DNA from 4 places in the Streptomyces sp. NPDC103540 genome. Region 4 is predicted to be linked to each of the others. Evidence: riboswitches for the same ligand, from Rfam matches in the RefSeq annotation. Region 4 holds a riboswitch; each other region holds the start of a gene.

The links. Region 4 has a riboswitch for cobalamin ahead of ACZ6ZI_RS15565 (ribonucleoside-diphosphate reductase subunit alpha). Riboswitches for the same ligand answer to the same signal wherever they lie in the genome.
Region 1: another riboswitch for cobalamin. It lies ahead of metE (5-methyltetrahydropteroyltriglutamate--homocysteine S-methyltransferase); the one in region 4 lies ahead of ACZ6ZI_RS15565 (ribonucleoside-diphosphate reductase subunit alpha).
Region 2: another riboswitch for cobalamin. It lies ahead of ACZ6ZI_RS14505 (energy-coupling factor ABC transporter permease); the one in region 4 lies ahead of ACZ6ZI_RS15565 (ribonucleoside-diphosphate reductase subunit alpha).
Region 3: another riboswitch for cobalamin. It lies ahead of ACZ6ZI_RS05645 (CoA-acylating methylmalonate-semialdehyde dehydrogenase); the one in region 4 lies ahead of ACZ6ZI_RS15565 (ribonucleoside-diphosphate reductase subunit alpha).

What each region holds. Positions count from the first base shown of each region.
Region 1 is NZ_JBVJMA010000002.1:230,210-235,627, reverse strand. Features, by position in the region: gene ACZ6ZI_RS05675 (serine hydrolase domain-containing protein) at 1-487, shown strand, start outside; gene metE (5-methyltetrahydropteroyltriglutamate--homocysteine S-methyltransferase) at 512-2,836, opposite strand; cobalamin riboswitch at 3,006-3,231, opposite strand; gene ACZ6ZI_RS05665 (3-hydroxybutyryl-CoA dehydrogenase) at 3,439-4,332, opposite strand; gene aceB (malate synthase A) at 4,329-5,418, opposite strand, start outside.
Region 2 is NZ_JBVJMA010000005.1:250,839-256,256, forward strand. Features, by position in the region: gene ACZ6ZI_RS14495 (SsgA family sporulation/cell division regulator) at 1-39, shown strand, start outside; gene ACZ6ZI_RS14500 (AMIN-like domain-containing (lipo)protein) at 222-734, shown strand; cobalamin riboswitch at 883-1,077, shown strand; gene ACZ6ZI_RS14505 (energy-coupling factor ABC transporter permease) at 1,107-1,814, shown strand; gene ACZ6ZI_RS14510 (energy-coupling factor ABC transporter substrate-binding protein) at 1,811-2,179, shown strand; gene cbiQ (cobalt ECF transporter T component CbiQ) at 2,183-2,932, shown strand; gene ACZ6ZI_RS14520 (energy-coupling factor ABC transporter ATP-binding protein) at 2,929-3,750, shown strand; gene ACZ6ZI_RS14525 (PadR family transcriptional regulator) at 3,790-4,383, shown strand; gene ACZ6ZI_RS14530 (EF-hand domain-containing protein) at 4,429-4,641, opposite strand; gene ACZ6ZI_RS14535 (tRNA-dependent cyclodipeptide synthase) at 4,896-5,418, shown strand, end outside.
Region 3 is NZ_JBVJMA010000002.1:222,875-228,292, forward strand. Features, by position in the region: gene ACZ6ZI_RS05635 (enoyl-CoA hydratase/isomerase family protein) at 1-392, opposite strand, end outside; gene ACZ6ZI_RS05640 (acyl-CoA dehydrogenase family protein) at 389-1,537, opposite strand; gene ACZ6ZI_RS05645 (CoA-acylating methylmalonate-semialdehyde dehydrogenase) at 1,542-3,041, opposite strand; cobalamin riboswitch at 3,270-3,448, opposite strand; gene ACZ6ZI_RS05650 (short-chain fatty acyl-CoA regulator family protein) at 3,541-4,992, opposite strand; gene aceA (isocitrate lyase) at 5,418-5,418, shown strand, end outside.
Region 4 is NZ_JBVJMA010000005.1:486,501-491,918, forward strand. Features, by position in the region: gene ACZ6ZI_RS15550 (carbon starvation CstA family protein) at 1-1,078, shown strand, start outside; gene ACZ6ZI_RS15555 (YbdD/YjiX family protein) at 1,075-1,272, shown strand; gene ACZ6ZI_RS15560 (GNAT family N-acetyltransferase) at 1,483-1,995, shown strand; cobalamin riboswitch at 2,037-2,171, shown strand; gene ACZ6ZI_RS15565 (ribonucleoside-diphosphate reductase subunit alpha) at 2,316-4,718, shown strand; gene ACZ6ZI_RS15570 (ribonucleotide-diphosphate reductase subunit beta) at 4,718-5,418, shown strand, end outside.

The DNA.
Region 1 (5,418 bases), on a different contig from region 4:
GATCGAGGGACCCCACGGACGGCACTACTCGAAGCTGATGCTGCCCGAGCCCGACGCCACCGTCCACGACGTGACGGAACTCGACCCGTCCTGGGGCTGGGCCGCCGGCGGAGCCGTCTCGACCACCGGCGACCTCCTGCGCTTCTTCACCGCGCTGCTCGCCGGCCGGTTGCTGCCGCCCGCGCAGCAGGCGCAGATGTTCACCACGGTCACCACCGAGCAGTGGATCCCCGACACCGCCTACGGCCTCGGCGTCGCCTCGGTGAGCCTGCCGGGCGCGGTGACGGTGTGGGGGATGGGCGGCGCGATCAACGGCTCCTGGACCTACACCTTCGGCTCCCGGGACGGAGCACGCGTGGTGTCGGTCAACGCCAACGGGGACTGGAACTTCCCGATCGCGGCGTTCACCGAACTGCTCCGGGCCGAGTTCGCCCCGGAATCCGCCCCGGCATCCGCCCCCGGCTCCGCCGCGAGCCCGGTGGTGTGACCGGGCCCGCGGCGGGTCGCGCCGTCAGGAGCGCTCGGCGGCCACCTCGGCGCGCACCTCACGGGCCGCCGCCACCAGGTTCTCCAGCGAAGCCCGCGTCTCCGACCAACCGCGGGTCTTCAGGCCGCAGTCGGGATTGACCCACAGCCGCTCGGCGGGGATGGCCTCCAGGCCCGCCCGGAGCAGGGCCGCGGCCTCCGGTACGCCGGGCACGCGAGGGGAGTGGATGTCCCACACGCCCGGTCCGGCCTCACGCGGGTAGCCGTGCGCGGCCAGTTCGCGCGCCACCTGCATGTGGGAGCGGGCGGCCTCCAGGCTGATGACGTCGGCGTCGAGTGCGTCGATGGCCCCGACGACGTCGCCGAACTCCGCGTAGCACATGTGCGTGTGGATCTGGGTGTCCGGCCGCACCCCGCCGGTGGTGAGCCGGAAGGCCTCGGTCGCCCAGGCCAGGTAGTCGGCGTGGTCGGCGGCCCGCAGGGGCAGGGTCTCGCGCAGGGCGGGTTCGTCGACCTGGATGACCGAGGTGCCGGCCGCCTCCAGGTCGTTCACCTCGTCGCGCAGGGCGAGGGCCACCTGGCGGGCGGTGTCGCCGAGGGGCTGGTCGTCGCGCACGAAGGACCAGGCGAGCATCGTGACCGGGCCGGTCAGCATGCCCTTGACCGGCTTGGTCGTCTGCGACCGGGCGTACGAGGTCCAGCGGACCGTCATCGGCTCGGGGCGCGAGATGTCGCCGGCCAGCACCGGCGGCCGGACGTAGCGGGTGCCGTAGGACTGCACCCAGCCGTGCCGGGTGGCGAGGTAGCCGGTGAGCTGCTCCGCGAAGTACTGGACCATGTCGTTGCGCTCGGGCTCGCCGTGGACGAGGACGTCGATCCCGGCCTTCTCCTGGAAGGCGAGGACCTCGCGGATCTCGTCCTTGATCCGCTCCTCGTAGGCGCCGGCGTCGATCCGCCCCGCCCGCAGGTCGGCGCGCGCGGTGCGCAGCTCGTTCGTCTGCGGGAAGGATCCGATGGTCGTCGTCGGCAGCAGCGGGAGGCCCAGGTGGGCGCGCTGGGCCGCGCTCCGCAGCGCGTACGGCTGGGAGCGGCGGCCGTCGGCGTCGGTGACGGCCGCGGTGCGGGCGCGCACGGCGGGGTCGTGGGTCAGGGCGGAGCCGGCCCGGGAGGCCAGGTCGGCCCGGTTGGCCGCGAGTTCGGCGGCGATGGAGTCCGTGCCCCGGTCGAGGCCGCGTGCCAGGACGGTGATCTCCCGCGTCTTCTGGCGGGCGAAGGCGAGCCAGCGGGCGATCTGCGGGTCGATCTGGCGTTCGGCGGCGGCGTCCAGCGGGACGTGCAGGAGGGAGCAGGACGCGGCGACGTCCACCCGCCCGGCGAGCCCGAGCAGGGTGCCGAGGGTGGCCAGGGACCTCTCGTAGTCGTTGATCCAGATGTTGCGGCCGTTGACGACGCCGGCCACCAGGCGCTTGCCCGGCAGTCCGCCGGCCGCCGCGAGGTCGTCGAGGTTGGCGGCGCCCGACTCGGTGAAGTCCAGGGCCAGGCCCTCGATCGGCGCCTTGGCCAGGACGGGCAGGGCGTCGCCGAGCCGCCCGAAGTACGAGGCGACCAGCAACTTCGGGCGCTCTTCGGCGCCGCCGAGGTCGCGGTAGGCGCGGGCGGCGGCGTTCAGTTCGGCCGGGGTGCGGTCCTGGACGAGCGCCGGCTCGTCCAGCTGGACCCATTCGGCGCCGGCGCCGCGCAGGTCGGCCAGGACCTCGGCGTAGACGGGCAGCAGCCGGTCGAGGAGGGTGATCGGCTGGAAGTCGTCGGCCACGCCGGGTGCGGGCTTGGCCAGCAGCAGGTAGGTGACGGGGCCGACGAGGACCGGGCGGGCGGTGTGGCCGAGGGCGAGGGCCTCGCGCAGCTCGGCGACCTGCTTGGCGGAGTCGGCGGTGAAGACGGTGTCGGGGCCGAGCTCGGGCACCAGGTAGTGGTAGTTCGAGTCGAACCACTTGGTCATTTCGAGCGGGGCGACGTCCTGCGTGCCCCGGGCCATCGCGAAGTACCCGTCGAGGGCGTCGGCCTCGACGGCCGCGCGGTGCCGCGCGGGGACGGCGCCGACCATGACGCTGGTGTCCAGGACGTGGTCGTAGTACGAGAAGTCCCCGGAGGGCACCTCGTGGACACCGGCCTCGGCCAACTGCCGCCAGTTCGAGCGGCGCAGTTCGCGGGCGGTCTCCCCGAGGGCCTCGGCGGTGACGCGGCCCTTCCAGTAGCCCTCGACGGCCTTCTTCAGTTCCCGGTCCTGCCCCTGGCGGGGGTAGCCGTACACGGTGGCGCGTGTCGCCTCGGCTGCGGGCCTGTCTGTCACGGAACTCTCCTTCGCGAGATGTGTCCACAACATCCCGGACGACGGGACGCGGACGCGAAGGGACGACAGGACGCGCGGACCACGCCGCGGGGAAACACACCGCACGTGCCGCTCGTCGTGTACGCCGACCCGCCCACGAGGTCACCGGGATGTCCGCCCGCGGAATACGTCCGCGTGCGGGCAACGGGCAGGTCTTCGGACTCGCGGGCACGCCTGCCGGTCTCCCGGCGGGCACCTACTGGCCGTCGCTTCCCAGGACCGTTGTCCGGTCCCAGTGCGTATGACGGCGGTCGTTCCCGCTCACCGCTGCGGGGCAGTCCCGGATTCCCACCGGGTTCCCTCTTACGACGCATCCCGCCTGGCGGACGGGGCGAACCAGCTGCCCGGTCAGAGTACGGTCCGCCGTGCGCGCACGCGGCGCGCGTCTCGCCATGCGGACGGTGAGATGAGACACGGCCCCGGCATCCCGGTGCCGCGGCCGCCGTCCCGCCGCCCGTGCGGGCGGGGCGGCACGCGGACGGGGCGGGCAGCGGCACCACCCGCTGCCCGCCCCCGCACCGCGGCGCGCCGGACCCTCGGCCGGCGGCCCCGCGCCGGGCCCCTCAGCCCGGCCGTCCGGGCTCCTCGACCCGGTCGTACACGTGGAACCCGCGGCCGGTCTTGCGACCGAGCAGCCCCGCCTCCACCATCCGCGACAGCAGCGGCGGCGGTGCGTACAGGGGTTCCTTGAACTCGGCGTGGAGCGACTCGGCGATGGCGGCGACCGTGTCCAGTCCGATCAGGTCCGCGAGCTTCAGCGGACCCATGGGATGGGCGCAGCCCAGCTCCATGCCGAGGTCGACGTCCGAGGCACTGGCGTGGCCCGACTCCGTCATCCGGATCGCGGCCAACAGGTAGGGGACCAAGAGGGCGTTGACGACGAAGCCCGCACGGTCCCGGGAGTGGATCACCGTCTTGCCCAGGGTCCGCGTCGCGAAGTCCGTCACGGCCGTGACGGTGTCCGGCGCGGTGTGCAGGGTCGTCACGACCTCCACGAGCGGCAGGACCGGCACGGGGTTGAAGAAGTGCAGGCCGACGACGCGGTCGGCGCGACCGGCGGTGGCCATGCCGAGGCGCATCACGGGGATCGACGAGGTGTTCGTGGCGAGGACCGCCCGCGGATCCTCGACGACCTTGTCGAGCGCGGCGAACACCCCCGCCTTCGCCCCGGCGTCCTCGGGGACGGCCTCGACGACCAACTGCCGGTCCGCGAGATCGCCGAGGTCAGCGACGGCCGTGACCCGTTCGAGCGCCGACTCGGCGGAGATCCGGTCGAGCCCGCCCCGCTGCACCGCCCGTTCGAGGGAGACGGCGATCCGCTCCCGGGCGGCGCGGGCCGCGACCGCGTCCACCTCGCACAGCACGGTGTCGAGCCCGGCCCGCGCGCAGACCTCGGCGATGCCCGCGCCCATCCGTCCGCCGCCGACGACGCCCACGCGCCGCACGTCCCCGCTCACGCCCGACGCTCCGCGAGCCGCACGAGGTGGCGGCTGTAGGCCCCGGGCGTGAAGAACAGCGGCAGTTCGCAGGCCAGCGCCGTCCGCTCGAACAGCTCCCGGACCTCGTCCAACGCCGCCCACGGGTACTGGGCGCCCAACGCCGTGAGTTCCTCCTCCAGCAGGCGCAGCACCGTCTCGCGGTCGACGACCCGGTGGCGCAGCCACTGCCAGACCTGGACGCGGGCGATCTCGGCGGTGGCGGCGTCCTCCATCAGCCCGTCGAGGGCGACGGCCCCCCGACCGCGCAGCCAGGCGTCGAAGTACCGCAGCGCGACGGCGATGTTGGTGCGTACGCCGATCTCGGTCGGCGGCCCGCCGATCCGTCGTACGCAGAGCAGGTCGGAGACCGTCACCCGTACGTCCTCACGGGTGCGGTCGAGCTGGTGCGGCCGGTCGCCGAGCACCCCGTCGAACACCTCGCGGCACACGGGCACCAGAGCGGGGTGGGCCACCCACGAGCCGTCGAAGCCGTCCTCGGCCTCCCGCTCCTTGTCCAGGCGGACCTTGGCGAGCGCCGCCTCGTGGGCCGCCGGGTCCTTGGCCGGCACCTGCGCGGCCATGCCGCCGATGGCGTGCGCGCCCCGCTTGTGGCAGGTCGCCACGAGCAGCTCGGTGTACGCCCGCATGAAGGGGGCGGTCATGGTCACCCGGGCCCGGTCGGGCAGCAGGAAGTCGGTGCGGTGGCCGAAGGTCTTGATCAGGCTGAACAGGTAGTCCCAGCGGCCCGCGTTGAGGCCGGAGGAGTGCTCGCGCAGTTCGTGGAGGATCTCCTCCATCTCGAACGCGGCGGTGATCGTCTCGATGAGGACGGTGGCCCGGATCGTGCCCCGGGGGATGCCCAGCAGCTCCTGCGCGAGGAGGAACACGTCGTTCCACAGGCGGGCCTCGTAGCGGTTCTCCAGCTTGGGGAGGTAGAAGTACGGGCCGTGGCCGGCGTCGATCTGGCGCCGCGCGCAGTGGAAGAAGTAGAGGCCGAAGTCGACGAGCGGGGCGGGCACGGGGCGGCCGTCGAAGGACAGGTGTTCCTCGTCCAGGTGCCAGCCA
Region 2 (5,418 bases), 240 kb from region 4:
GACCTGGACGCGCAGCTGAGCGCGCTGCTGGCGCACTGACCGCGGACCGGCCGTACGCCGCCCGGCCCGCCGCACAGCCGGTCCGCCGTCCGCCCGGTCCGCCGTCCGCCGTCCACTCGATCCGCCCTGCGCCCGGCCCGCCGGAGCCGCAACCGCGCGGGGCGCCGCCGCGTCTACCCGGGTGACAGCCATCCCCGTCTCAAGAGGAATCGGGGGACGCCATGCGCCACCTGCCCCGCTCGCGCCGTCGCAAGATCGTGGCCCTGGCCACGGGCGCACTGCTCACCGTCGGCATCGGTCTGGCCGCACCGGCATCCGCGGCCGCCGCCTCCACCCAGACCCCGCTCGTCGTCAACGCCCGTTGGGGCGGTCACTGCACGTTCGACCGGATCGTGGTCGACCTCCAGGGCTACGTCCCCGAGGTCACCGTCAGCCCCGTCTCGCAGCTCGTGTACGACGGGTCCGGCAAGCCCGTCCCGCTGGCGGGGAAGTACTTCCTGGAGATCCGCCTGCACCCGGCCGCCGCGCACAACGACGCCGGACAGAACGTCTACCAGGGTCCCCGGCTCCAGAAGATCTACCTCAGCAAGCTCAAGGGCCTCGCCCTGACCGGCGACTTCGAGGGGTACGTCACCCTCGGGGCCGCCTTCGACACCAAGCCGGCCTACGGCACCACCGTGCTGCACTCGCCGGAGCGGGTCGTGGTGGACATCGCGCACCCGAACACCTGCTGACACCGCGGCGCACCGTACGACGACACGGCGACCGGCGTCCCCCCGGGGGGGGCGCCGGTCGCCGTGCGTCGGGATCCCGCCCGCGCGCACCGCGGGAGCGCGGCCGGGGCTACCGTCCGGTCCGGCTTGTTACGGTACGCGCGGCCGACTAGGGTCGTCGGGCCTTGGTGTTCGGGAAGCCGGTGGGAAACCGGAGCGGCCCTCGCCACTGTGATCGGGAAGTCCGGCTCCACTCCTGCGGGAAGCCACTGGGTCCACGCGGGGAACCGCGCGGCCCCGGGAAGGCGGAGCCAGGGCATCAGTACCCGTCAGCCAGGAGACCGGCCGAGGCGCGTCGTCCATCCACGAGGTGCTGGAGAGGTCTCTCTACCCATGCATATAGCCGAGGGGTTCCTGCCCCCCTTGCACGCGGTCGCCTGGGGCGCCGCGTCCGCCCCGTTCGTCGTCCACGGCGTGCGCGCCCTCACCCGCGAGGTGAAGGCCAACCCGGAGAGCACGCTGTTGCTCGGGGCCTCCGGAGCGTTCACGTTCGTCCTGTCCGCCCTGAAGATCCCCTCGGTGACGGGCAGCTGCTCCCACCCGACGGGAACGGGGCTCGGGGCCATCCTCTTCCGACCGCCGATCATGGCGGTGCTCGGTACGATCACCCTGCTCTTCCAGGCGCTGCTGCTGGCCCACGGCGGCCTCACCACCCTGGGCGCCAACGTCTTCTCCATGGCCGTCGCCGGCCCCTGGGCGGGCTACGGCGTCTACCGGCTCCTGCGCAAGTACGGGGCCCCGCTCATGGTCGGCGTCTTCTTCGGCGCCTTCTTCGCGGACCTGGTCACCTACTGCGTGACCTCCGTCCAGCTCGCGCTGGCCTTCCCGGACCCGGCGAGCGGCTTCGTGGGCTCGCTGGAGAAGTTCGCCGGCATCTTCGCGCTCACCCAGATCCCGCTGGCCGTCAGCGAGGGGCTGCTGACCGTGCTCGTGATGCGCCTGCTGATGCAGTCCAGCAAGTCGGACCTGGTCCGGCTCGGCGTCGCCAAGCTCACCGGCCGGACCGCCGGACAGACCGACCTGGAGGCGACGGCCCGATGACCCGCAACGCGAAGATCAACACGCTGCTGCTGCTCCTGGTCGCGGCGCTGGCCGTGATCCCGCTCGCCTTCGGCATGGGCGACCACAAGGAGGAGCCGTTCGCCGGCGCCGACGCGCAGGCCGAGGCCGCCATCACCGAGCTGAAGCCGGACTACGAGCCGTGGTTCTCGCCGCTCTACGAACCCCCGTCGGGGGAGGTCGAGTCGGCGCTGTTCGCCCTCCAGGCGGCGCTCGGCGCGGGCGTCCTCGCCTACTACTTCGGGGTCCGCAAGGGGCGTCGCCAGGGAGCGGAGCAGGCACGGGCCGAGGCGCGGGCCGAGGCCGGGACGGCCTCCGGGGCCGGTGCGGCCGCCCGGGAGTCGTAGCCGGTGCTGCCGATCGACGTGGCGGCCCACAGCAGTCGCTGGCGGGGCCGCCACCCGTTGGAGAAGGCCCTGTTGGGGCTCGGGCTGACGGTCACCGCCGTCGCCCTGCCCCCCTGGCCGGGCGGACCGCTGGTGGGCGCCGCCACCCTGGCCGTGCTGCTCGGCCCGGCCGGGGTGGGCCGGCGGCAGCTGTGGCGGGCCTTCCGGGTCCCGTTGGGCTTCTGCGTGACCGGGGCCCTACCGCTGTTGGTGTCGGTGGGCGGCCCGGACGGGTTCCTCGCCCTGGCGCCCGACGGGCCCCGGCACGCGGGCGAGCTGCTGCTGCGCACGTCGGCGGCCTCGCTGGGGGTGCTGCTGTTCGCCTTCACCACCCCGGTGTCGGACGTGCTGCCGCGACTGGTGCGGGCGGGGGTGCCCGCACCGGTGGTGGACGTGGCCCTGGTCATGTACCGGATCGGTTTCCTGCTGCTCGACTCGATGGACCGGGTGCGCCGGGCCCAGGCCGCGCGGCTGGGGCACACCGGCCGGGCCGCGGTGTGGCGTTCGCTGGCCGGGCTCGCCGCCACCTCGTTCGTACGGGCCTTCGACCGCGCCGCCCGGCTCCAGGAGGGGCTGGCCGGGCGCGGCTACGACGGCGCGCTGCGGGTGCTCGTCCCCGAGGCGCGGCTGTCCCGGCGGTTCCTCGCGGCCACCGCCGCCCTGCTGACCGCCCTGGTCGCGGGGACCCTCGTACTGAAGGAGCTGTACCTGTGAGCCCGTTGGTGGAACTGGCCGGCGCGGGCTACGCGTACGACGACGGCCCCGCCGTCCTGTCCGACGTGGACTTCGCCATCGCCGAGGGCCGCGCCCTCGTCCTGCTCGGCCGCAACGGCAGCGGCAAGACCACGCTGATGCGGCTCCTCAGCGGCGGGCTGCGCCCGGGCTCGGGCGCGCTGCGGCTGGACGGGACCGCGGTGACGTACGACCGGGCCGGACTGACCCGGCTGCGCGGCGCGGTGCAGTTGGTGGTCCAAGACCCGGACGACCAGCTGTTCGCCGCCTCCGTCGAACAGGACGTCTCGTTCGGTCCGATGAACCTCGGCCTGTCCGTCCCGGAGGTCCGCTCGCGGGTGGACGCGGCGCTCGCCGCCCTGGACATCACAGCGCTGCGCGACCGTCCGACGCACCTGCTGTCGTACGGGCAGCGCAAGCGGGCGGCCATCGCGGGCGCGGTGGCGATGGCCCCGCGGGTGCTGATCCTCGACGAGCCGACGGCCGGCCTGGACCCGGACGGGCAGGAGCGCCTCCTGGACGTCCTCGCGGGGCTGCGCGGGGCCGGCACCACCGTCGTCATGGCCACGCACGACGTGGACCTCGCGGTCCGGTGGGCGGACGACGCCGCCGTGCTCACCCCGGACGGCATCCGCGTCGGCCCGGCGCCGGGGCTCCTGTCGGACCCGGAGCTGCTCGCCTCGGCGGGCCTGCGCCAGGCCTGGGCGCCGGCGGTGACGGCGCTGCTGCGCGCGCGGGGCCTGCTGGCCGCCGACGCCCCGGGCCCGCGCGTACCGGAGGCCCTGGCCGCCTGGCGGTGACCGTGGGGGCCGGCCGGGGGCGGAACCTAGGATGGCGGCATGTCGCTCCCGCACGCCATCCTCACCGCCCTGCTCGAGAAGCCCTCGTCGGGGTTGGAGCTGACCCGGCGGTTCGACCGGTCGATCGGGTACTTCTGGTCGGCGACGCACCAGCAGATCTACCGGGAGCTGGGACGGCTGGAGGAGGCGGGGCTGATCCGGGCCCTGCCCAGCGAGGTGCCCGTGCGCGGGCAGAAGAAGCAGTACGAGGTGCTGCCCGACGGCAGCGCGGAGCTGGCCCGCTGGGTGGACGAGAGCCAGGACCCCAAGCCCCAGCGGGACGCGCTGCTGCTGCGGATCCGCGCGGCGGCCGTGGTGGGGCCGCGGGGGCTGGGCGGCGAGCTGCGCCGCCACCTGGGGTTGCACCGGGAACAGTTGCGGACGTACGAGGCGATCGAGGCCAAGGACTTCCCGCCGGGTCGCGACGGGGACCAGGACCGGCTGCGCCGGCTCGTGCTGCGCGGCGGCATCGCCCTGGAGACCTTCTGGCTGAGCTGGCTGGAGGAGGCGCTCGCCGAGGTGGAGGACATGGAGGGCCCGGAGGCCGGCGCGCGGGACGCGCGGGGGGACGGGGACCCCTCGGTCGGGGCCTGACGCGGCCCCGCCCCCGGCGGGCGGGGGCGGAGGCGGGCGCGACGACTACTTGTTCAGGTCGGCCCAGAACTCGTCGAAGCTCAGCAGGCCGTCGTGGTTGACGTCCTTGGCGGCGACGATGGAGTCCGCGACCGCGGGCGTGACGAACGCGTCGCCCATCGCCTTCATGGCCTGGCTGTACTCGTCGGCCGTGATGAAGCCGTCGCCGTTGACGTCGAACCTGTCGAACGTCGCCCGTGCGCTCTCGATGTCCGCCACTGGGTCCACCCCTTCTCGGTGCTTGTTGACCGGCTCAGGGTAGCGGCACCCCGGGCCCGCCTCCCCCGCGGGTCCCGTTCGATCGGCAGAAAGAAATTGAATTACCGGTCCGTAACCCGGAGGCGATAATTCTGGCCAACAAATCGGCCTGCCACTTGTCACGCTCCGACATCGCGGCATAACGTAACGGCATTGCCGCCACACCAGGAGCGCAGGGCTCCCAGGGACAAGCGGCAACAAGGGCGATCACACAGGTGACGATCACAGCTGACGCATCATTCGAAGTTCTGCCCTTCACCCGCACCTGCCGCCATATCTGGGAAGACGGCGACCATGTGCTCATCGGAGTCAGTCCCGGCAACAGCTACTTCAGCTCCGAGCGCATCTCCAGTCTTGCCCGATGGGCCACGACCCGCTTCGCGCAGGTCGACTTCGTCTATGCTGACCTCCACGTCGACCGGATGTTCGCCGCCTTCGGCTACACCCGGGAACACGCGGAGAAGCGCGCGACGAAAGAGATCAAGGCGGTCCGGAGAAGGATCCTCAAAGGCGTCGAAGAATCAGGACCTTCGCATGCCGAGATACGCGTGAGGGCGCTTTCCGAGTTCCAGTCGAACCCCGTGTACCAACTCCTGCACCGCCGCGTGCTGCATTTCCTCGAGACCGACGACGTATTCCGCAAGGGCTGCGAGGAAATGGCCCTCCACTTTGTCGGATCGAAGTTGCCCGAGGGTGAATCCATCACGACGGACCAGTTGCAGGTCTGTTTCGATTACA
Region 3 (5,418 bases), on a different contig from region 4:
ACGCTGCCGTGGGCGGAGACGCCGACGCCGCCGCCCATCACGATGCCGTCCATGAGGGCGACGTAGGGCTTGGGGTAGCGGGCGATGAGGGCGTTGAGCCGGTACTCGTCGCGCCAGAAGTCGGCCGAGGCGGTGCCGCCCGTACGGGCGTCCTCGTGGATCGCGCGGATGTCGCCGCCCGCGCACAGGCCGCGCTCCCCCGCTCCGGAGACCACCACGGTCCGTACGGCGGGGTCGTGCTCCCACGCGTCGAGGGCCTCGGCGATGCGCAGCACCATGGTGTGGTCGAGGGCGTTGAGGGCCTTGGGGCGGTTGAGGACGACATGGGCCGCGTGGCCCTCGACGCGCAGCAGGACGCGCTCTTCCCCGGGCGGGGCGGAGGGGAGGGTCATCGCAGGCTCCCCGTGAGGCCGCGGGCGACGATCACGCGCATGATCTCGTTGGTTCCTTCCAGGATCCGGTGCACCCGCAGGTCGCGGACGATCTTCTCGATGCCGTACTCGCTGAGGTAGCCGTAGCCGCCGTGGAGCTGGAGGGCCTCGTCGGCCACGGTGAAGCCGGTGTCCGTGGCGAACCGCTTGGCCATGGCGCACAGCTGCGCGGCCTGCGGGTCGCCCCGGTCCAGGGCCTCGGCGGCGGTGCGGACCAGCGCGCGGGCGGCGGTCAGTTCGGTGGCCATGTCGGCCAGCCGGAACTGGAGGGCCTGCGCGTCGAGCAGGCGCGCCCCGAAGGCTTCGCGGTCGGCGAGGTGGGCGAGGCTGCGGTCGAGGGCGCTCTGGGCGCCGCCGAGCGAGCAGGCCGCGATGCCCAGCCGGCCGCCGTTGAGGGCGGTCATGGCCATGCGGAAGCCCTCGCCCTCGGCGCCGAGGCGCCGGTCGGAGGGGATCCGGACGCCGTCGAGGACCACCTGTCGGGTGGGCTGCGCGTTCCAGCCCATCTTCTGTTCGTTCGCCCCGAAGGACAGGCCCGCGTCGCCCCGTTCGACGACGAAGGCGGAGATGCCGCGCGGGCCCTCGCCGCCGGTGCGCGCCAGGACCACGTAGACGTCGGAGGAACCGGCGCCGGAGATGAACTGCTTGACGCCGGTCAGGACCCAGTGGTCGCCGTCGCGCTCGGCGCGGGTGCGCAGGGCGCTCGCGTCGGAGCCCGCGCCGGGCTCGGTCAGGCAGTAGCTGCCGAGGGTCCGCGCGGCGCAGAGGTCGGGCAGCCAGCGGGCGCGCTGCTCCGGGTCGCCGTAGTGGTCGATCATCCAGGCGACCATGTTGTGGATGGACAGGTAGCCGGCGATGGAGGGGCAGCCGGTGGCCAGCACTTCGAGGATGACGACGCCGTCGGCGCGCGAGAGTCCGGAGCCGCCGGACTCCTCGCCGACGTAGATCCCGGCGAGTCCGAGGTCGGCCGCCCGGCGCAGGACGTCGACGGGGAAGTGCTTGTCGCGGTCCCAGGCGAGGGCGTGCGGGGCGAGCTGTTCCTGGGCGAAGTCGAGGGTGACCTCGGCCAGGGCGAGCTGGTCCTTGCTGAGCAGGTTCGTGGACACGGCGTCAGCCCATCGTCGGGATGGTGAAGCTCGCGCCCTCCTTGACCCCGGAGGGCCAGCGCGAGGTGACGGTCTTGGTGCGGGTGTAGAAGCGGATCGAGTCCGGCCCGTGCTGGTTCAGGTCCCCGAATCCGGAGCGCTTCCAGCCGCCGAAGGTGTGGTAGGCGACGGGTACCGGGATGGGCACGTTGACGCCGACCATGCCGGTGTTGACGCGGCGGGTGAAGTCGCGGGCGGTGTCGCCGTCGCGGGTGAAGATGGCGACGCCGTTGCCGTACGGGTGCTCGCTGGGCAGGCGCAGCGCCTCCTCGTAGTCGGCGGCCCGTACGACGCACAGCACGGGGCCGAAGATCTCCTCGCGGTGGATCCGCATCCGCGGGGTGACCCGGTCGAAGAGGGTGGCGCCGGCGAAGAAGCCGTTCTCGTGACCCGGCAGGGTGAAGCCGCGTCCGTCCACGACGAGTTCGGCGCCCTCTGTGGCGCCGATGCCGACGTAGCGTTCGACGCGTTCGAGGGCCTCCCGGCTGACGAGGGGCCCGAAGTCCGCGTCCGGGTCGTCGGAGGTGCCGATGCGCAGGGCGGCGATGCGTTCCTTCAGCTTGGCGACCAGCGCGTCGGCGGTCTCCTCGCCGACGGGGACGGCGACGGAGATGGCCATGCAGCGTTCGCCGGCGGAGCCGTAGCCGGCGCCGATGAGGGCGTCGGCGGCCTGGTCGAGGTCGGCGTCCGGCATCACGATCATGTGGTTCTTGGCGCCGCCGAAGCACTGGGCGCGCTTGCCGTGGGCGGCGGCGGTGGCGTAGATGTGCGCGGCGATCGGGGTGGATCCGACGAAGCCGAGCGCCTGGACGCGGGGGTCCTCCAGGAGGGTGTCGACCGCCTCCTTGCCGCCGTTGACGACGTTGAGCACGCCGGGCGGCAGGCCGGCCTCCAGGAAGAGTTCGGCGAGGCGCAGCGGTACGGAGGGGTCGCGCTCGGAGGGCTTGAGGATGAAGGCGTTGCCGCAGGCCAGGGCGGGTGCGGCCTGCCACAGCGGGATCATCGCGGGGAAGTTGAAGGGGGTGATGCCCGCGACCACGCCGAGGGGGGCGCGCAGCGAGTGCACGTCGATGCCGCTGCCGGCGTTGTCGGTGAACTCGCCCTTGAGCAGGTGCGGGATGCCGGCGGCGAACTCGACCACCTCCAGGCCGCGTTGCAGGTCGCCGTGGGCGTCGGCGACGGTCTTGCCGTGCTCGGAGGACAGCAGTCGGGCCAGCGCGTCGCGTTCGGGCTCGACGAGCTGGAGGAAGCGCAGCATGACGCGGGCGCGCCGCTGCGGGTTCCACCGGGCCCATTCGGCCTGCGCCTCCTCGGCGTTGGCGATGGCCGCCTCGGTGTCGGCGCGTCCGGCCAGGGGGACCCTGGCCTGGACGGCCCCGGTGTTGGGGTCGTGGACGTCGGCGAAGAGCCCGGACGTGCCGGTGGTGTGCTTTCCGCCGATGAAGTGGGTGAGTTCACGGACCATCGAAGCCTGCTCTCGTCAGGTGAGGATCCGAGGAGGGCGCGGCGCGGGCGCGGCGGTGCACCGATCGGGGTGCGCGCCGCGGTTCCGACCGCGGGACAGGCGGGGGCGCACGGGCCCCCGTCGAGTCACGAACGCGGGGACAGGGCCTCGCCGTTCGGGTACTCCGCCGGATCGCCCGGGCCGTGGTCACGTACCGGTGCCATGCGTGTCTGCTCCATCCTCGTGGACAACACGGAACACCCCGCGGCCGGTATCCTGACTCCCGGATCGTCACGTGCTCTCCGGCCTTCCCGACGGATGGGTTCCGTCAGTGGCCTGAACCGCTGAAAAGCACGCTCCCCGGTCACAGTGGCGGGACCGCGCCGGATTCACACCGGCTTCCCTGCACCGCGGGCTTGTCAGGAACATATAGTTGGACGTCCTAGTAAGTCCACCCCCTCCCGCTCCGCACGAGCGCTCCTCCACCCGGACGGACCGTGTTCCGGCCTGCGGGCGGGGCTCAGCGCGGGCGGTCCGCCACCCGGTACGGGATGAAGGTGCTGGTGTTCTCGTCGACGGCCAGGGGGCGTCCGAGCGGGGGCACGGCGCGCTGGGGGCAGTCGAGGCGCTCGCAGAGCCGGCAGCCCATGCCGATCGGGGTGTCGGCGGAGGTGTTGTCCAGGTCGAGGCCGTCGGAGTAGACGAGCCGGGCGGCGTGGCGGATCTCGCAGCCGAGCCCGATGGCGAAGGTCTTGCCGGGTTCGCCCCAGCCGCCGCGGTGGCGGGTGACGGCGCGGGCGGTCCACAGGTGGCGCTGCCCGTCGGGCATGGCGGCGACCTGGACGTGGATGCGGCCCGGCGCGGCGAAGGCCTCGTAGACGTTCCAGAGCGGGCAGGTGCCTCCCGCGCGGGAGAAGTGGAATCCGGTCGCGGACTGCCGCTTGGACATGTTCCCGGCCCGGTCGACGCGGACGAAGGAGAAGGGGACCCCCCGCAACCCGGTGCGTTGCAGGGTGCTCAGGCGGTGACAGACGGTCTCGTATCCGATGCCGAAGTGGTCGGTGAGCCGCTCGATGTCGTAGCGGAACTCCTCGGCGGCGGTGTGGAAGGCGCGGTACGGGAGGATCAGCGCGGCCGCGAAGTAGTTGGCGATGCCGATCCGGGCCAGGCCGTGCGCGGTGGAGCCGGCCGGGAAGTCCTGCGAGGCGAGCCGGTCCAGTTCGTCCCCGTACTCCAGCAGGGCCAGCTGCGTGGCCATCCGGAAGGCCTGCTGTCCCGGCCGCAGGCGGGCGGAGAGGTGCAGCACGCGCGCGGACCGCGCGTAGTGGTGCAGCCGCCCGGCGTCGAAGCCGGAACCGGAACCGGAACCCGATCCGGAACCGGTGCGGGAGCCGGAACCCGGGCCCGAGCCCCCGCCCGAGCCCGAGTCCGGCGCCGGGTCGGCGCCGACGGTGACGCGTACGCCGTGCCGGTCCGCGAGTCGGGCGGTGAGGACCCGGACGACCTCGCCGGGGCGGATCCCGACGGCGCGGGCTAGCTCCTCGGCGGCCAGGTCGGTGTCGTGGAGGTAGTTCTGTCGCCGGTAGAAGAACTCGCGGATCTCCTCGTGCGGGGAGAGCGGCCCCCCGGCGTCCCCGTCGCGGCCGTCCGTGACGCCGGCGAGGCCCTCGGCCAGTCGTTGTCCGCGGCGGCCGAGGTCCAGCAGCACCTGGGCGACCGCGGGCATCCGGCCGGCGAGTTCGGCCAGGTCGGACGCGGAGACGCGGGCCGCGGCGACCTCCCCGGCGAGCGCCTCGCGCAGGTCGGCGACCAGCCGGCCGGTGTCGCGTTCGGAGAAGAAGCCGGGGTCGACGCCGAAGGCCTCGGTCAGCCGCAGCAGCACGGGCACGGTCAGGGGCCGGGAGTCGTGCTCCATCTGGTTCAGGTAGGAGGGCGAGATCGCGAGGACCCGGGCCAGATCGGCCTGGCTCATGCGCCGCTCCTCGCGCAGCCGCCTCAGCCGCGCACCCGCGTAGGTCTTCTTGTTCACCGTGCCCCCTGTCCGTCGGCGTCACCCTACGCCGCGATCCGCGCGGGTGGGCCTTGGCAGACTTGGCAAAACAGCCCGGGAAGATTCGCAGAACTTGGCAGACGTCCCTGCTTGATGGCACTCGGTGTCATTGGGAGAGTCGTCCTGCGGCCCGCCGGAACCGGCGGTCAGAACGGAAGCAACGGGCGCGATTCACGCCCTGATATCGACGATCCCGGCAGCTTCCGCCTGATGGTTCGGCACCATTGCTCAGCTCGTTCCTCGCGGGGACGGCGGGCCGCGATCCCAGTTCACGGCACAGAGTGCCAATGCTTCGCATCCTTGACGTGCGGGCGCGGCGCGATCGACTCATGGAGACGGTGACGGTCA
Region 4 (5,418 bases):
CCGGGTCATCGGCTACGGCGCCATGCTCACCGAGTCCTTCGTCGCCGTCATGGCGGTGATAGCCGCGAGCATCATCGAGCCCGGCCTGTTCTTCGCGGTGAACTCCCCCGGCGGCGTCATCGGCGCCACCGTGCAGAGCGCCTCGACGGCGGTGACCAACTTCGGCTTCGCCATCTCGCCGGAGGCCCTCGCGCAGGCGGCGAAGGACGTCGAGGAGGCGAGCCTGCTCTCCCGCACCGGCGGCGCGCCGACCTTCGCACTCGGAATGTCGGAGATCTTCTCCGCCGTCATCGGCGGAGCGGGCATGAAGGCGTTCTGGTACCACTTCGCCATCATGTTCGAGGCCCTCTTCATCCTGACCACGGTCGACGCGGGCACCCGTGTCGGACGGTTCATGCTCCAGGACACCCTCGGCAACGTGCACAAGTCCTTCAAGGACGTCAGCTGGAAGCCCGGCGTCTGGCTGGCCAGCGCGATCGTCGTCGGCGGCTGGGGCTACTTCCTGTGGGTCGGCGTGAAGGACCCGCTGGGCGGCATCAACCAGCTGTTCCCGCTCTTCGGGATCGCGAACCAGCTGCTCGCGGCCGTGGCCCTGGCCGTCTGCACCACCCTGCTGATCAAGTCCGGCCGGCTCAAGTGGGCCTGGGTCACGGGCGTCCCGCTGGCCTGGGACGTGGCCGTCACCCTCACCGCCAGCTACCAGAAGATCTTCTCGGACGACGTGAAGGTCGGCTTCTTCGCCCAGCGCGACAAGTACCAGGGCGGCATCGACGCCGGGAAGGTCCTGCCGCCCGCCAAGAACATGGACGAGATGCACACCGTGGTCACCAACGCCACGGTCGACGGCGTCCTGTCCGTGCTCTTCGCCGTGCTGATCGTCATCGTGCTGCTGGACGCCGCCCGGACCTGCTTCAAGGCCATCGCCGACCCGGCCTCCGTACGCCTGTCCGAGGTGCCGTGGACCGAGTCGAAGATCGTCGCCCCGGCCGGGCTGATCGCCACCGCCGAGGAGAAGGCCGAACTCGCCGCCGCAGGCCTCGACGGGGGCGGCGGCCGGGTCAAGGAACCGGTCGCGTGAGCGGGGTGCGCGGGGCGCTGGCGAAGGCCCGGTTCTTCGTACGGGAGTTCTCGGGCGAGGCGGCGTACGACCGCTACGTCGCCCACGCCCGCGCGCACGACCCCGAGGCCGAGGTCATGACCCGTCGGGCCTTCGAACGGGCCCGCACCGACGCCCGCGAGGCGGACCCCCGCGAGGGCTTCCGCTGCTGCTGAGCGGCCGTCCGCACGCCGCGTGCGGACGGTACGCGCACGGCCCCGAGGGGCCGCCACAGGGCCCCGCCGCCCCCACCCGGGGCGGCGGGGCCCCGCCGCGCGAACGCCGCGCCGCACGACCCTCCGCGCCGCCTCCGGGGTCGTTTCCCGGGCCGCTCCCCGCCATCCCGGCCCCCCACGACCGGCCGCCCCTGACGCACACTCGACGGCATGGACATCGTGATCAGAACGGCCGAACCCGCCGACTACGCGGAGCTCGGCGACATCACCGCCCGGGCCTACCTCGACGACGGCCTCCTGGACGGCAACACCGACGACTCCTACGAGCGGGCGCTGCGCGACGTCGCCGGCCGGGCGGCCGACGCCGAGGTGCTCGTGGCCACCCTGGACGGCGTCCTGCTCGGCGGGGTGACCTTCGCCCCGCCCGGCAGCCGCATGGCCGACATCGCCGGGCCCGACGAGGCCGAGTTCCGGATGCTGACCGTGGCCCGCGCCGGACGCGGCCGGGGCGCCGGCGAGGCCCTCGTGCGGGCCTGCGTCGGGCGCGCCCGCGCCCTCGACGGCGTCACCCGACTGGTGCTCTCCACCCAGGCCCAGAGCCCCGCCGCGCACCGGATCTACGAGCGGCTGGGCTTCGTACGGACCCCCGAACGGGACTGGGCCCCGGTCCCCACCGTGCCCCTGCTCACCTACGCCCTGGAGCTGTACGCCCCCGAGCAGTAGCCGCGCCGACACAACATGTGGGGGCTACAGCATCGGGGCGCCCCCACATGTATGCTCATGGCTGCTGTCGCCGCAGGGGAATCCGGTGCGAATCCGGAACTGTCCCGCAACGGTATGACGTATGCCATTTCGGTGTACTCGCGAGTCCGAGGACCTGCCGACAGCGCGCCCGGCTCGACCGATCCGGGTGCCGACCACGTCCGGGCCTCGCGGTTGGGCCGGTGGACGCCATGCGGTGTGTCGCGATCCGTCGCGCCCGCGTGCGCCCGCTCGCGCCCCGCCCCGCCGATGACCGGGCCGAGCGAGGGAGAGCTCCCCCCGTGACCATCGCGCCTGCCGCACCGCGCGCCGAGTCCGACCAGCCCGCAGCCGCAACCGAGGGCGGGGGCCCCGGTGCCGCGCTGCTGCGCACCCTCACCGAGCTGACGGCCGACCTTCCCGACACCGACCCGGGCCGGGTCGCCGCCGCCGCCCTGCGCGGGCGCAGCTCCGTCGCGGACGAGGCCGAGCTGCGGGGGCTCGCCACGGAGGCCGCGGCCGGCCTCATCTCGGAGGACCCGGCGTACTCCCGCCTCGCCGCCCGCCTGTTGACGCTGGCCGTGGCCGACGAGGCCGCGAGCCAGGGCTCCGTCTCCTTCGCCGAATCCGTCGCCGTCGGCCACCGCGAGGGCCTGATCGCCGACCGCACCGCCGAGTTCGTCGCCGCGCACGCGGCCCGGCTGAACTCCCTCGTCGAGCACGCCCTCGCCGAGGGCGCGGACGACCGCTTCGGCTTCTTCGGCCTGCGCACCCTGCACAGCCGCTACCTGCTGCGCCACCCCATCACCCGCCAGGTGATCGAGACCCCGCAGTTCTTCATGCTGCGCGTGGCCTGTGGTCTCGCCGAGAACGACACGGTCCAGGCCGTCGAGGAAGTGGCCTCGCTCTACCGGCTGATGAGCCGCCTCGACTACCTGCCGTCCTCCCCCACGCTGTTCAACTCCGGCACCCGCCACCCGCAGATGTCCTCCTGCTACCTGCTGGACTCCCCGCTGGACGAGCTGGACTCGATCTACGACCGCTACCACCAGGTCGCCCGCCTCTCCAAGCACGCCGGCGGCATCGGTCTGTCGTACTCGCGCATCCGGGCCCGCGGCTCCCTGATCCGCGGCACGAACGGCCACTCGAACGGCATCGTCCCGTTCCTGAAGACCCTCGACGCCTCCGTCGCGGCCGTGAACCAGGGCGGTCGCCGCAAGGGCGCGGCCGCCGTCTACCTGGAGACCTGGCACGCGGACATCGAGGAGTTCCTGGAGCTCCGCGACAACACGGGTGAGGACCAGCGCCGCACCCACAACCTGAACCTCGCCCACTGGGTGCCGGACGAGTTCATGCGCCGCGTGAACGCCGACGCCGACTGGTCGCTGTTCTCCCCCTCCGACGTCCCCGAGCTGGTCGACCTGTGGGGCGACGAGTTCGACGCCGCCTACCGCAAGGCCGAGGCGGACGGGCTGGCCCGCAAGACCATGCCCGCCCGCGACCTGTACGGGCGGATGATGCGCACCCTCGCGCAGACCGGTCAGGGCTGGATGACCTTCAAGGACGCCTCGAACCGCACGGCGAACCAGACCGCCGAGCCGGGCACCGTCGTCCACTCCTCGAACCTCTGCACCGAGATCATCGAGGTCACCAACGACGGCGAGACCGCCGTCTGCAACCTCGGTTCGGTCAACCTCGGCGCCTTCGTGCTCACCGAGACCGGTGAGATCGACTGGGAGCGGCTGGACGAGACCGTCCGCACGGCCGTCACCTTCCTCGACCGCGTCGTGGACATCAACTTCTACCCGACCGAGCAGGCCGGCCGCTCCAACTCGCGCTGGCGTCCGGTGGGCCTGGGCGCGATGGGTCTCCAGGACGTCTTCTTCAAGCTGAAGATGCCCTTCGACTCCCCCGAGGCGAAGGCCCTGTCGACCCGGCTGGCCGAGCGCATCATGCTCGCCGCCTACGAGGCCTCCTGCGACCTCGCCGAGCGCAGCGGCCCGCTCCCGGCCTGGGAGCAGACCCGCACCGCCCGCGGCGTCCTGCACCCGGACCACTACGACGTCGAGCTGAACTGGCCCGAGCGCTGGGACGCCCTGCGCGCCCGCGTGGCGAAGAGCGGCATGCGCAACTCGCTGCTGCTGGCCATCGCCCCGACGGCGACGATCGCCTCGATCGCGGGCGTGTACGAGTGCATCGAGCCGCAGGTCTCCAACCTGTTCAAGCGCGAGACCCTCAGCGGTGAGTTCCTCCAGGTCAACGGCTACCTGGTGGAGGAGCTGAAGAAGCTCGGCGTGTGGGACGCCCAGACCCGCGAGGCGCTGCGCGACTCGTCCGGCTCCGTCCAGGGCTTCGGCTGGATCCCGGCCGAGGTCCGCGAGCTGTACCGCACGGCGTGGGAGATCCCGCAGCGCGGTCTGATCGACATGGCGGCCGCCCGTACGCCGTTCCTGGACCAGGCGCAGTCGCTGAACCTGTTCCTGGAGACGCCCACCATCGGCAAGCTCAGCTCGATGTACGCGTACGCCTGGAAGCAGGGTCTGAAGACCACGTACTACCTGCGGTCGCGCCCGGCGACGAAGATCGCCCGCGCCGCCTCCGGCAGCGCCGTCCCGGCCGCCGCCACCCCCCTCCCGCAGGCCGTCGACGCCGACGCGCTTGCCTGCTCCCTTGAGAACCCCGAGTCCTGCGAGGCCTGCCAGTAATGAGCTCCACGGAAAAGAAGAACCTGCTCGACCCGGGCTTCGAACTGACCCTGCGTCCCATGCGCTACCCGGACTTCTACGAGCGCTACCGGGACGCGATCAAGAACACCTGGACCGTCGAGGAGGTCGACCTCCACTCGGACGTCGCCGACCTGGCGAAGCTGACGCCGGCCGAGCAGCACATGATCGGCCGTCTGGTCGCGTTCTTCGCGACGGGTGACTCGATCGTCTCGAACAACCTGGTGCTGACGCTCTACAAGCACATCAACTCCCCGGAGGCGCGCCTGTACCTGTCGCGCCAGCTGTTCGAGGAGGCCGTGCACGTCCAGTTCTACCTGACGCTGCTGGACACCTACCTGCCCGACCCGGACGACCGCGCGGCCGCCTTCGACGCGGTCGAGGAGATCCCGTCGATCCGCGAGAAGGCGCAGTTCTGCTTCAAGTGGATGGACTCGGTCGAGAAGATCGAGCGGCTGGAGACGGCCGCCGACCGCCGCCGCTTCCTGCTGAACCTGATCTGCTTCGCGGCGTGCATCGAGGGCCTGTTCTTCTACGGTGCCTTCGCCTACGTGTACTGGTTCCGCTCGCGCGGTCTGCTGCACGGTCTGGCGACCGGTACGAACTGGGTCTTCCGCGACGAGACCATGCACATGAACTTCGCCTTCGAGGTCGTGGACACGGTCCGCAAGGAGGAGCCGGA